Regions from separate parts of the Variovorax sp. ISS6 genome, predicted to be linked through region 3. Evidence: predicted binding sites of a transcription regulator. Region 3 holds the regulator's gene; each other region holds the start of a gene.
The links. Region 3 encodes LexA, which represses DNA repair genes until DNA is damaged. Its sites were predicted from a motif close to ACTGTATNNNNATACAGT; they were not measured.
Positions count from the first base shown of each region.

Region 1 (3,989 bases), 480 kb from region 3:
GGCCTCCCTCACTCGAACACCACCAGGCAGCGCGCCTCGATGCTTTCGCGCAGCGGTGCATCGGCCGGCGCCAGCGGATGGTCGAAGGCCGCGTGCGGCGTGAAGCGCGCGACGCCGCCGAGCTGCGCGTCGTACTGCTTGAACACCAGCGCCTCGTGCCGGTCCATGCGCGAGAAGTACGACCAGCGGTGGGTGGGGGCATGGGTGGCGAGGTAGATCTCGCCGGTGCGCTTCGGATAGCGCACCTCGGCGTTCACCAGGTCGCGCGCCATCACCGTGCGCGCATCGCAGACGGCCAGCGGGGTGTCGAGCACCGGCCCGGCGATCGAGCGCCAGATGTTGACGATGCAGTAGCGCCGCACGGCGGCGGCCTCGGCCGCGCTCGCGAGCACCAGCGCGAGCCGGCGCCGGCCCGATTCCTCGGTGTAGTCGTTGTGGATGCGGCCGTTGGCGGCGGCCTTGCCGTCGGTCTTGCCGCGGCCGAAGTTCAGCGCGGCGCGCTCGGGCTCGCGCTGTCGTACCAGGTGGTCGAACACGTGGGCGCGCGCGCCGCCGGTGACCGCGAGCGCGAGCGCGGCCAGCTCGGGGTAGTAGACGGCCTGGACCTCGGCATCGTCGAGGAAGTCGGCGACCGCCGTGGGCGCCTCGCGCAGCTCGAAGCCCTCGCGCTCGATGTGGGTCGCCCGGCCGCGGGCATCGGCGATCCGCATCGCGATCCGCTCGTACTCGCCGCTTTCCCAGGGCAGGCCGGGCGGCGGCGTGAAGGCGTAGCTGTAGGGCCGCAGCGCGGTCGGCCGCAGGTAGTTGAGGTCGGCCTCGATGTCGCCGCTGGCGGGCAGCAGCGCGGCGGCGATGGCCGAGCCGGCGGGTGGGGAATGGGAAAGGGTGGCGTGCATTCCTGGGGCTCCTGGAACATGGCCCGCTGGCGACCGCTGCAGCCCATCCGCCGCGGCCACGAGGACCATTCTTCGTGAAGTCATTGGAGCGGCTCCGGCGCGGGGCTTCAAACGAGATCTTGGCGCCATCGCATGAGCCATCGGAATGGGAGAAGGGGCCCCGCAAAGAAATTTGCCGACCCGATTGCGAACCCTGAAATACTGGATAAAAATACAGTTAACAGTTTCATCATGGGCCTTCCTTCCCTCGCCTCCCTCTCTCCCGCCGCCGGCCGCGGCGTCTGGCATGCCGACGAGCTCGGCAGCGCCGACGCGCAGGTCATCGGCACCGGCCATGCCGCGCTCGACGCGCAGCTGCCGGGTGGCGGCTGGCCGGTCGGCGCCATGAGCGAGCTGCTGCAGGCCGCGCCCGAGGACCACGTCTGGCGGCTGCTGCTGCCCGCGCTGGTGCAGTCGGTGGCGGCGCGCGGCGGCCCCGTGGTGCTGATCGGTCCGCCGCGCGAACCTTTCGGCGCCTCGCTCGCGGCCCATGGCCTGCGGCCCGAGGCGCTGATGTGGGTGCGCAGCGAGGCCGCGGCCGCGCGGCTGTGGGCCTGCGAGCAGGCGCTGCGCTGCGCCGAGGTGGGCGCGGTGCTGGCCTGGCTGCCGCAGGCGCGCGTGGGCGAGCTGCGGCGGCTGCAGCTCGCGGCCGCGCAGCACGAGGCGCTGCTGTTCGTCTGCCGGCCCGAGGCGGTGGCGCAGTCGGCCTCGCCCGCGCGGCTGCGGCTGCGCATCGCGCGCTGCGAGGCCGACCCGGCGCAGATCGAGCTGCACATCCTCAAGCGCCGCGGCCCGCCGCTGGCCGCGCCGGTGATGCTGCCGGCGCGCGGCGAGCGCATGGCGGCGCTGCTCGCGGCCGCGCGGCTGCGGCGCAAGCTGCGCGCGCAGCAGCAGGGCGCGGTGGCGGTGGAGGCGGTGGAAGCACCGCCGGCCGCCAACGTGGTGCGCATCGACGCATGGAAGGCAGGAGGCGCCAATGCACTGGATCGCCTTGCAGTGGTCGCTTGAGGCGCAGGCCGAGGCCGGTGCCGCCACGGCCGCCGCCGATGCCATGCCCACGCCCGAGGCGCTGGGCTGGTGGGCGCTGCGCTACACGCCGCACGTGTGCTGGCTCGACGAGGCGCTGATGCTCGAGGTCTCGGCCTGCGAGCGCCTGTGGGGCGGGCGTTCCTCGCTGATGCGTCAGTTGCTCAACGAAAACCCCGTGCCTGCCGCCGCCGTGCTGCGCGGCGCGCAGGGCGCCACCAGCCTCGAGGCGCTGGCGCGGCTGCGGCTGTTCGTGCGCGAGGAGAAGCGGCCGCCCGAGATTCCCGCCGGCCTGCCGCTCGACACCCTGAGCGCCGCGCGCGAGCACCTCGATGCGCTCGCGCGGCTGGGCTGCCGCAGCTGGGGCGAGGTGGCGGCGCTGCCGCGCGGCGGGCTCTCGCGGCGCTTCGGTGCCGAGCTGCGCGCCGCGCTCGACATCGCCTGGGGCCTGCGCCCCGAAAGCCATGCCTGGCTCACGTTGCCCGACGTGTTCGAGCAGAAGCTCGAGCTGCCCGCGCTGGCCGAGACCGCGCCCGAGCTGATGTGGTCGGCCAACCGGTTGTTGTCGGCGCTGCAGATCTGGCTGCGTGCGCGCCAGCGCGGCGCGCGCGCGCTCGAACTCGAATGGACGCTCGACCTCAAGCGCTTCAACGGCGTGAACCTGCCGCCGACCCAGCAGGTCGCGGTGCGTACCGCCGAGCCCACGCAGGACCTCGCGCACCTGCGCCGCCTGCTGTCCGAAAAGCTCGCCCTCGCCACGCTCGCCGCGCCCGCGAGCTGGCTCAAGCTGCGCTCGCTCGAGACCGATCCGTGGGCCGGGGCGAGCACCAGTTTTCTGCCGGAGGACAACCGCAAGGGGGACAAGCTGCACGAGATGGTGGAGCGGCTGAGCGTGCGGTTGGGGGCGATGCAGGTGCTAGTGCCGCGGGCGCGGGCGGATCATCGTGCCGAGCACACGCAGGCCTGGCAGCCGGCGTTGCGCACCGTGCAGCCGGCCCAGCCCGCACCCAGCAAGGCCCGCAGGGAGACGCAGGCCGAGGCCTCCCAGCCCGATGCCATCTATCCGCCCTGGCTGCTGCCCCAGCCCTTGCTGCTCGAAATGGACGGCGAGCGCCCCTGTTATGGCGGTCCGCTGAGCAAGCTGATCGGGCCGCAGCGGATCGAGGCGGGCTGGTGGGGCGGCAAGGAGGATGGCGGGCAGCCCGCGATGCGCGACTACTACGTGGCCGAGAGCCCCGAAGCCGGCTTGCTGTGGATCTTCCGCGAGCGCCCCTCGGCACGGTTCTCCACGGGCGAGGTGCGCTGGTACCTGCAGGGCTTCTATGCCTGAACTCAGCGACAGGCAGATGCGCAATCGCCAGCCGGCGCAGGTGCATGCGCTGCCGGTGCCCTCGAGAACCGCGCCGGTATCGGCGCTGCCGGGCTATGCCGAGCTGCACTGCCTCACGAACTTCAGCTTCCAGCGTGGGGCGTCGACGCCCGAGGAGGTGGTGGACCGGGCCTATCAGCTCGGCTATTCGGCATTGGCCATCACCGACGAATGCTCGGTGGCCGGCATCGTGCGGGCCTTCGTCTGCCTGCGCGACATGGATCGCAAGCTTGACGCGTACGAGAAGAAGCATCCCGAAGAACCGCCGATCCCGCGCAACCCCGATTTCCGGTTGCTGTACGGCAGCGAGTTCCGCTTCGAGCGCTTCAGGCTCGTGGTGATCGCGAACGACACCGAAGGCTGGGGCAACCTCTGCGAATTCATCACCGCCGCGCGCACCACCGAGCTGCCCAAGGGCGAGTACCGCGTGAGCTGGGAAGAGAGCGACGTGGCATCGCTGCGGCATTGCCAGATCCTGTTCGTGCCGCACCGCCATCCGGGCAAGGACCTGGATGCGGCCGCGCTGCATGAAGACCTGATGGCCGCGAAGGCGCTCTATGCCGACAACCTCTGGCTGGCGCTGGAGCTGTTCAACGAGTTCGACGACGACCTGTGGTTCGTCGGACTCATCCAGGCGAGCGAGCAGGCCGGTGTGCCGC
Region 1 is NZ_JAWRZC010000001.1:5,082,840-5,086,828, reverse strand. It holds gene AC1HIL_RS23645 (CmcJ/NvfI family oxidoreductase) at 9-896, opposite strand; gene imuA (translesion DNA synthesis-associated protein ImuA) at 1,128-1,943, shown strand; gene AC1HIL_RS23635 (Y-family DNA polymerase) at 1,912-3,291, shown strand; gene AC1HIL_RS23630 (error-prone DNA polymerase) at 3,284-3,989, shown strand, end outside.
Region 1: imuA (translesion DNA synthesis-associated protein ImuA) is a predicted target of LexA. The motif match lies at 1,097-1,114, and genes of this name have one in related genera.

Region 2 (3,989 bases), on a different contig from region 3:
GAGGCTTGGCTCGTGACGATGACGACTCGGATGGCAATCGACCGGCTGCGCGCGGCGAAGCTAAGGCGCGAGACCTATCCAGGCTATTGGTTGCCCGAACCGCTGCTTGAGGATGACCACACCAATCCGGAGGAAATCTACTCGCTGGCCGACGACGTTTCTGTAGCATTTCTGATTCTTCTTGACCATCTCTCACCAGAGGCCCGCGCCGCATTTCTTCTGCGCGAGGTCTTCGATGTTGACTATGACCAAGTAGCTCAAATCTTAGGGAAAACAGAAGCGGCAGCGCGACAGATCGTGCACCGTGCACGGCGCGAACTGGAGAAAGCTCGCGCAAAAGATCCGCGCCCGCCGGCATTGCCCGTACGCAACGAGCACCAACACCAGGTGCTGCGGGACTTCGCTCATGCGATTTCACGTGGCGACTTCGCGGGGCTGCAAGCTCTTCTTGGCGAACACGCTAAGCTGTTCAGTGACGGCGGTGGCTTGGTCCCGAGCTTTGGTACGCCTCTTCTGGGCGCACGTCGCATCGCTTTGATGTACTTTGCATCACACCGCCGTTATGGCGGGGCGATGCAGGTCCAACTGGTGAAGCTCAATGGTCGATGGGGCCTATTGCGCTACATCGACGGGCAATTGGAATCGGCGCAGTCCTTTGAGATCGGCGACCAGCAGATCCAAAAGATCCATGTGCAGCGCAACCCAGAAAAGCTGGCGCGTCTTGCCGCCACTCTGGTTCGCTTGCCTGCAGTCGTGTGATGGCAAGGGCTGGCCGTTATTCGACTTTCGCACGGGGTTTTAGACGGAAACTGACGCCGAGGCGGTTGATGGCGTTCATGGTTGCGATCGTGAGGGTAAGGTCGACCAGTTCCTTCTCGCTGAAGACGGCCGCTGCGGCTGCATAAGCTTCATCGGACGCATGCGTTTCACTGACCAGGGTCACTTCTTCGGCCCACGCGAGGGCTGCGCGCTCTTGATCCGAAAACAGGTAGGCCGCTTCGTGCCACACCGGGACCAGCACAGCCTTGTCGACCGACATACCCGACTTGATCAAATCGCGTGTGTGGATGTCGATGCAATGGGCGCAGCCATTGATCTGGGAGACCCGGAGAAAAACCAAGTCGATGAGCTGAGCCGGAAGGTCAGTGTCCTTGGTGACGAAGTGATGAAGGCCCCCAATGGCCTTCGCACCTTCGGGCGAGACTTGAAACCAATTTGCGCGTTGCATGATCTTTCTTTCCTTTTGTGTGAAGACTGGCAACATCACCAGCCTTCGCTTGTAAGACGGCCGACATCGACTTGTTGTGACATGCCCGCCGGAGCATTCCGGCATTCCTACCTTGAAGTCGTGGCTGCGATCGTTGTCGCGTTGCCAGTCATGTGTCAGCAGGCTTTTCTTGGTCCGGCGCCTGGAAGTTGAACGAAGGCTGCGGGCGCGACATTCCGCCCCAGTTCGGCCGCCAGTCGCGCTCCCCTTGTACCTCCCACGTGCCGTCGCGTCACTCGAAGACTTGCTCCTGATGTTCGCTAGGCGTTGCGTTGTGGCAGTACGCCTCTGGGGCCTGATGCAACGCACAGAAACTCCAGGGGTGCTGCGTTCGCACCTCAAAAACCCGCCAAATTTGTAAACCTTCTTGCTAAACGGCTGGAGGCTCAAGGATACTGTATTTCCATACAGTATTGGAGTCCACATGGCCGCCTCCCTGTCGTGGGTGGGTGGCGACGAAGCGCCCCCTGCCCGTTTCGCTTCCCATGCGCCGCGCGACCCGAAAGGCCGTCCGCTGCTCCTTCCGCCCGCGGTGGAATCCGCGATCTGGCGGGGGGATGCCCTGGGTAGCCCCGTGACCCGCATCGTCAGCAGTGGCTTCGAGGCCCTGGACGCAGAACTGCCCGGTGGTGGGTGGCCTTGCGGTTCGCTGACCGAAGTTCTGCAGGTGCAGGCGACGGTTCTCGAATGGCGGCTCTTCGCGCCCGCCGTGCGTGCGCTGGTCTTGCAAGGCAAGCAGATCGTGGTGGTGGGGCCTCCCAAGGCTCCGCATATCCCAGGGCTTGTTCATCTGGGACTCGACGAGCGTCATCTGGTCTGGATTCACGCGGACAAGCCCGTGGAGCGGCTGTGGGCGATCGAACAGCTGCTCAGGGCCAACGCAGCGGGCATGGTGCTGGGATGGGTGCCGCAGGCTCGTCAGGAGCAGATTCGTCGCCTGCAGGTTGGCGCGCAGAGCTGCGATGCGCCGATCATCCTCTTTCGACCGGCTGCGGCCGCGCACGAGGCGTCGGCCGCGCCGCTGCGCCTGCAAGCGCGATTCGGCATCGATTGGGAACTGCGAGTGCAACTGCTCAAGCGCAAGGGGCCCGCGCACGATACGGAGCTGCGTCTGCCATCGATCCCCGGTGGTCTGGCGGACATCCTCACGCCGCGCCTGCAACACCCGAGCCGTCTGATCGCGGCGCGTCATTCCAGAGAGTTCCCTCATGCTGTGGGCAGCATTGCTCCCGGGCAACCTGCCGGACGATCCGAAGCCGCGCACTGAAGCGCTCGACGGTCTGGCGACCTGGTGCCTGCAGTTCACCCCGCGCGTTGCCGTCCTCGAAGCGCTTTTGTCGTGTCCCGGCGTCGTGATGGAACTCGAGCAAAGTTTGCGACTGTTTGGCGGCAAGCGCCGGTTGGTGGAGCGGGTGCGCGAAGAGTGCGTCGATCTTGGCGTGCGACACCTCGCTTGGGCGCCCACAAGCTTGGCCGCGCTCGCACTCGCGCGAGCGGGCCTGTCCAATGGCTTTGCGAAGCCCTTGGCGCAACTGTTGGATGCATTGCCGTTGGAGACACTCACGCAGGTCGCCGTGCACCAAGCCACACTGGCACGCCTGGGTTGCCAGACCTTGGGACAGGTTCGAGCCCTACCGCGCGGTGGCCTGAGCCGGCGCTTTGACGCGCAGTTGCTTGGAGCCCTGGATCAGGCGTATGGCTTGCGCCCTGACGGTCATGCGTGGACCCAGCTGTCGGAAACTTTCCATGCGAAGCTCGAGTTGATGGCGCGTGTGGAGCATGCGCCGGCGATGATTTTCGGTGCTCGTCGACTGATGCTGCAGATGGCGGGATGGCTTCTGGCACGGCGCTCAGGCGTGACTGCCTTCACCTTGCGCTGGTGCCATGACGCCATGCGCTCGAAGGCGGCAGGTGATGGCGGCGAAATGACCGTGCGAACAGCCCATGCCACGCGCGACACCGAACACCTGATGCGGCTTCTGGCTGAGCACTTGGTCAAGGTCGAACTGCTGGCGCCAGTGGGCGATCTGGAGCTGGTGACCAACGAGGTGCAGCCGTTGGAAGAAAAAAGCTTCTCCATGCTGCCCGAGACGAAGCAGTCGGGTGAGAGCCTGGCGCTCGTCCTCGAGCGCATCGCCGCACGCCTGGGGCCGGACCGCGTGTTGCGCCCGGTCCTCGTCGAGGACCACCGGATGGAATGGATGTGTCGTTGGCGACCGGCGCCCGAACGCGCGCCTCGCATCGGGTGCAGGCCGCTCGACGTGCCGCAGCCGACCTTCATGCTCGCCAAGCCGCTGCGTCTGGCCGTTCAGGACAACCGGCCGATCTACCAGGGTGTGCTTCAACTGCTGGCGGGCCCCCATCGCGTGGAGGGCGGCTGGTGGGATCGCACAACAGGTGTCGAGGCCGGCAACAACGAGGGAGCGTTTTCCGCCGTTCCGCCGCCGGAGACCACTCGCCATGTCGCACGCGACTACTGGGTGGCCGTGAGCGAGCATGCCGGTGTGCTATGGATTTTTCAGATGCGCCTGGCCCGGGAAGAGACCGCCTGGTTTCTCCATGGCACCTTCGCTTGAGGGCTCGAAATGCAACTGCCCCTCTATGCCGAGCTGAAGTGCTTGAGCAACTTCAGCTTTCTTCGTGGGGCAAGCCGCCCAGAGGAACTGGTCGAGCGCGCGAAGAAGCTTGGCTACTCGGCCTTGGCGATCACGGACGAGTGCAG
Region 2 is NZ_JAWRZC010000002.1:1,167,696-1,171,684, forward strand. It holds gene sigJ (RNA polymerase sigma factor SigJ) at 1-759, shown strand, start outside; gene AC1HIL_RS37090 (carboxymuconolactone decarboxylase family protein) at 776-1,228, opposite strand; gene imuA (translesion DNA synthesis-associated protein ImuA) at 1,692-2,534, shown strand; gene AC1HIL_RS37100 (Y-family DNA polymerase) at 2,476-3,843, shown strand; gene AC1HIL_RS37105 (error-prone DNA polymerase) at 3,853-3,989, shown strand, end outside.
Region 2: imuA (translesion DNA synthesis-associated protein ImuA) is a predicted target of LexA. The motif match lies at 1,662-1,679, and genes of this name have one in related genera.

Region 3 (3,989 bases):
CGAACGCATGAGCGGCCGCCGCTCGCACCCGGCCTCGGGACGCACCTACCATCTCAAGTTCAACCCGCCCAAGGTCGAAGGCAAGGACGACCTGACCGGCGAGGAACTGATCCAGCGCAAGGACGACGAGGAAGAGACCGTGCGCAAGCGGCTCGACGTCTACAGCCAGCAGACGCGTCCGCTGGTCGACTACTACTCGGCCTGGGCCAAGGCCGATCCGGCCGCCGCGCCGAAGTACCGCGCCATCCAGGGCGTGGGCACGGTCGAAGAGATCACGCAGCGCGCCCTGGCCGCACTCAGCAGCTGAGCCCCGGCTCGAATCGCGAGCCGCGCGCGGGCCCCGGGTCCCGCGACGCGGCTTTTTCTTTGCCCCCCGTTTTCAGATCAGCGCGAGCGTCAGCGCGATGCGCGCCTTGACCGGCGTCAGCGTGCCCGCGTCGCGCAGCTTGTCGCCCGGCTTCGCCAGGATGCGCCCCTGCGTGCAGCGGGTGGCGCGCAGCACCGCGATGCCGGCCTCCTGCGCCTCGAGTGCGGCCGCCTCGAGCGCATGGTGCAGCGTGCCGTTGCCGGTGGTCGCCAGCACGAGGCCGCGCAGCGGCGAGGTGGCCGCGCCATGCGCACGCAGCGCATGGATCAACGCACCGCTCGCGCCCGCGTGGCTCGTCACGATCTCCACGCGCGGCCATGCAGCCTCGTCCTCGGGAAGACGGTCAAGGACCGCGCCTGCTTCCGAAGACGGCCAGCCACGCACGCGCCGCACCTCGCCCTCCTCCACGTAGCCCACCGGCCCCGCGTCGCCCGCGTCGAAGGCATCGAGCCGGTAGGTGTGCACCTTCTGCACGTCGAAGGCACCGAGCACCGTGCCCGCGCAGACCGCGGTCACGCCCTGCGCATCCGGCGTCGCGGCCACGGCGATCGCGTCGCGCACGTTCTGCGGGCCGTCGGGCGACAGCGCGGAGGCCGGGCGCATGGCGCAGGTCAGCACGATGGGCTTGCGCGGCGCCAGCACCGACTGGAGGAAGAAGGCGGTCTCCTCGAGCGTGTCGGTGCCATGGGTGATCACCACGCCGGCCACGTCGGGCTGCGCCAGCCAGTGGGCGCAGCGCAGCGCCAGCGCGCGCCAGATCGCGAAGGACATGTCCTTGCTGTCGACCTGCGCCACCTGCTCCGCCGCCAGCGTCACGCCAGCGGGCGCCTCGATGCCGCCGAGCAGGTCGGCCACGCCCACCTCGCCGGCGGTGTAGCCGATGTTGTCGCCGCTGTTCGCCGCGCGGCCCGAGATGGTGCCGCCGGTGCCGAGCACCACCACGCGCCGCGGATTCGAGGGGGAAGAAGTCGCCATCGCTTGCCAACTTTGAAAAACTGGTTAAAAATACAGGTACTGGATGTTCAGCCAGTGCCGCAAGGAACCACCATGCAGTTCGCCGTGAAGCTTACCGCCCGCCAGCAGCAGATCCTCGATCTGATCCAGAGCGCCATCGCCCGCACCGGGGCGCCGCCCACCCGTGCCGAAATCGCGAGCGAGCTGGGCTTTCGCTCCGCCAACGCGGCCGAGGAACACCTGCAGGCGCTGGCCCGGAAGGGCGTCATCGAACTCGTGAGCGGCACCTCGCGCGGCATCCGCCTCAAGGGCGATGCACTGCGTTCGCTCGCCGAGTCGCGCAACAGCCAGTTCTCGCTCTCGCTGCCCGGCATGGCCCAGCTCGCATTGCCGCTCATCGGCCGCGTCGCCGCCGGTTCGCCGATCCTCGCGCAGGAGCACGTCGACCAGACCTACTACGTCGAAAACACGCTGTTCCAGCGCCAGCCCGACTACCTGCTCAAGGTGCGCGGCATGTCGATGCGCGACGCCGGCATCATGGACGGCGACCTGCTCGCCGTGCAGGCCACCAAGGAGGCGCGCAACGGCCAGATCGTGGTGGCGCGCCTCGGCGACGAGGTGACCGTCAAGCGCCTCAAGCGCAACAAGCAGGTGATCGAGCTGCACGCCGAGAACCCCGACTACCCGACCATCGTGGTCCAACCCGGCGAACCCTTCGAAATCGAAGGCCTCGCGGTCGGCCTGATCCGAAACACCATGCTGATGTAGCCCCGCCGAGCCGGCCCGGCGGTCTGCATCGCCGAGCCGCTTCGCGGATCCGCATCCCGCATACCCCATCCGGTCGCCGCAGGTGGCGGGCGTATGGCGCTTGGTCGCCATCACCCTGCTGCGCCCGATGACAACGAATCCTGCCTGTGTTCAACCTCAAACCTTCTTGGAGTTCACATGGGAATCGCCCTCCTCACCTTCGTCGATCTTTGGATGCCGCTGCAATCGCTCGCGAACCGCTGGCTGCCCGCCCGCCCCGCGCGCCGCAACGATGAGAGCCTGTGCGCCAGCGAGCTGCGCTACGTGTCGGTACGGCCGTCGCGCGCGGCTCGTGGCGATGGCGCCCCGAACGCATTCCCGGCCACGCCCGCGGCGCAGGCGCCCTCGCGTCCGCTGCGGGTGGTGCGTCTCGTCGATCGCCAGCAGGGCGGCGCGCGCAACAGCAACCGGGTGGTGATCTCGGGCCGGATGGCCGACGTGTGCGCCGAGCTCGATCGCCTCGCCGCGCTCGAAGCGCTCGAAGCACCCGCCGGGGCGGCCCGCCCCGCGCACCTGCACTGAAAGCGTCCTTCGGCGCGTCTCGCGCGCCGCCTCGGGGCCGGGTCCATGGGCAACCTCGCCCTTTGCCCGGCCTTCGAGCCGCTTCTCCGGCCTTCGCCCCGTTTTCGCCCCTCGAGGGCGGCAGGGCCGTATCCAAACGTTCTACGGCGCGCCGATTCCATGCTGCGAGGCACAATGGCATGCCATGAATATTGTGATCCTCGACGATTACCAGGATGCGGTGCGCAAGCTGCACTGTGCTTCGAAGCTCGATGCCTACGCAGCCAAGGTCTACACCAACACCGTCAAGGGCATCGGCCAACTCTCGGTGCGCCTCAAGGACGCCGACGTGATCGTCCTGATCCGCGAGCGCTCCCAGATCTCGCGCCAGCTGATCGAGAAACTCCCCAAGCTCAAGCTGATCTCGCAGACGGGCCGTATCAGCAGCCACATCGACGTGGCCGCCTGCACCGAGCGCGGCGTGGCCGTGGCCGAGGGTTCGGGCTCGCCGCAGGCGCCGGCCGAACTGACCTGGGCGCTGATCATGTCGGCCATGCGCCGGCTGCCGCAGTACATCAGCAACCTCAAGCATGGCGCCTGGCAGCAGTCGGGGCTCAAGTCGGCCTCGATGCCGCCCAATTTCGGCCTCGGCTCGGTGCTCAAGGGCAAGACGCTCTGCGTCTGGGGCTATGGCCGCATCGGCCAGCTCGTCGCGCGCTATGGGCAGGCCTTCGGCATGCAGGTGGTGATCTGGGGCCGCGAGGCGAGCTGCACCAAGGCACGCTCCGACGGCTTCCAGGTGGCGCAGAGCCGCCAGGAGTTCTTCGCGATGGCCGACGTGCTGTCGGTGCACCTGCGGCTCAACGACGAGACCACCGGCCTGATCACGCTCGAGGACCTCTCGCGCATGAAGCCGACCTCGCTGTTCGTCAACACCTCGCGCGCCGAGCTGGTCGAGTCCGATGCGCTGCTCGCGGCGCTCAATCGCGGCCGCCCCGGGCTGGCGGCGATCGACGTGTTCGAGAGCGAGCCGCCGCTGCAGGGCCATGCGCTGCTGCGCCTCGAGAACTGCATCTGCACGCCGCACATCGGCTACGTGGAGCAGGAGAGCTACGAGATGTACTTCGGCCAGGCCTTCGACAACGTCGTGAGCTTCATCAAGGGCAACCCCACCAACATCGTCAACCCCGGCGCACTGCAGGTCCGGCGGTGAAACCGTGAGCCAGCCGGCGCCGAGGGGCGCACTCTGGGCGCTGCTCGCCGGCAACTTCGTGATCGGCACCGGGGTGATGGTGGTGCCGGGCACGCTCAACGAGATCAGCGTCTCGCTCGATGTCAGCGCCGCCACCGCGGGTCAGCT
Region 3 is NZ_JAWRZC010000001.1:4,599,299-4,603,287, forward strand. It holds gene adk (adenylate kinase) at 1-307, shown strand, start outside; gene AC1HIL_RS21345 (asparaginase) at 380-1,342, opposite strand; gene lexA (transcriptional repressor LexA) at 1,415-2,089, shown strand; gene AC1HIL_RS21355 (hypothetical protein) at 2,267-2,650, shown strand; gene AC1HIL_RS21360 (D-2-hydroxyacid dehydrogenase family protein) at 2,835-3,842, shown strand; gene AC1HIL_RS21365 (MFS transporter) at 3,847-3,989, shown strand, end outside.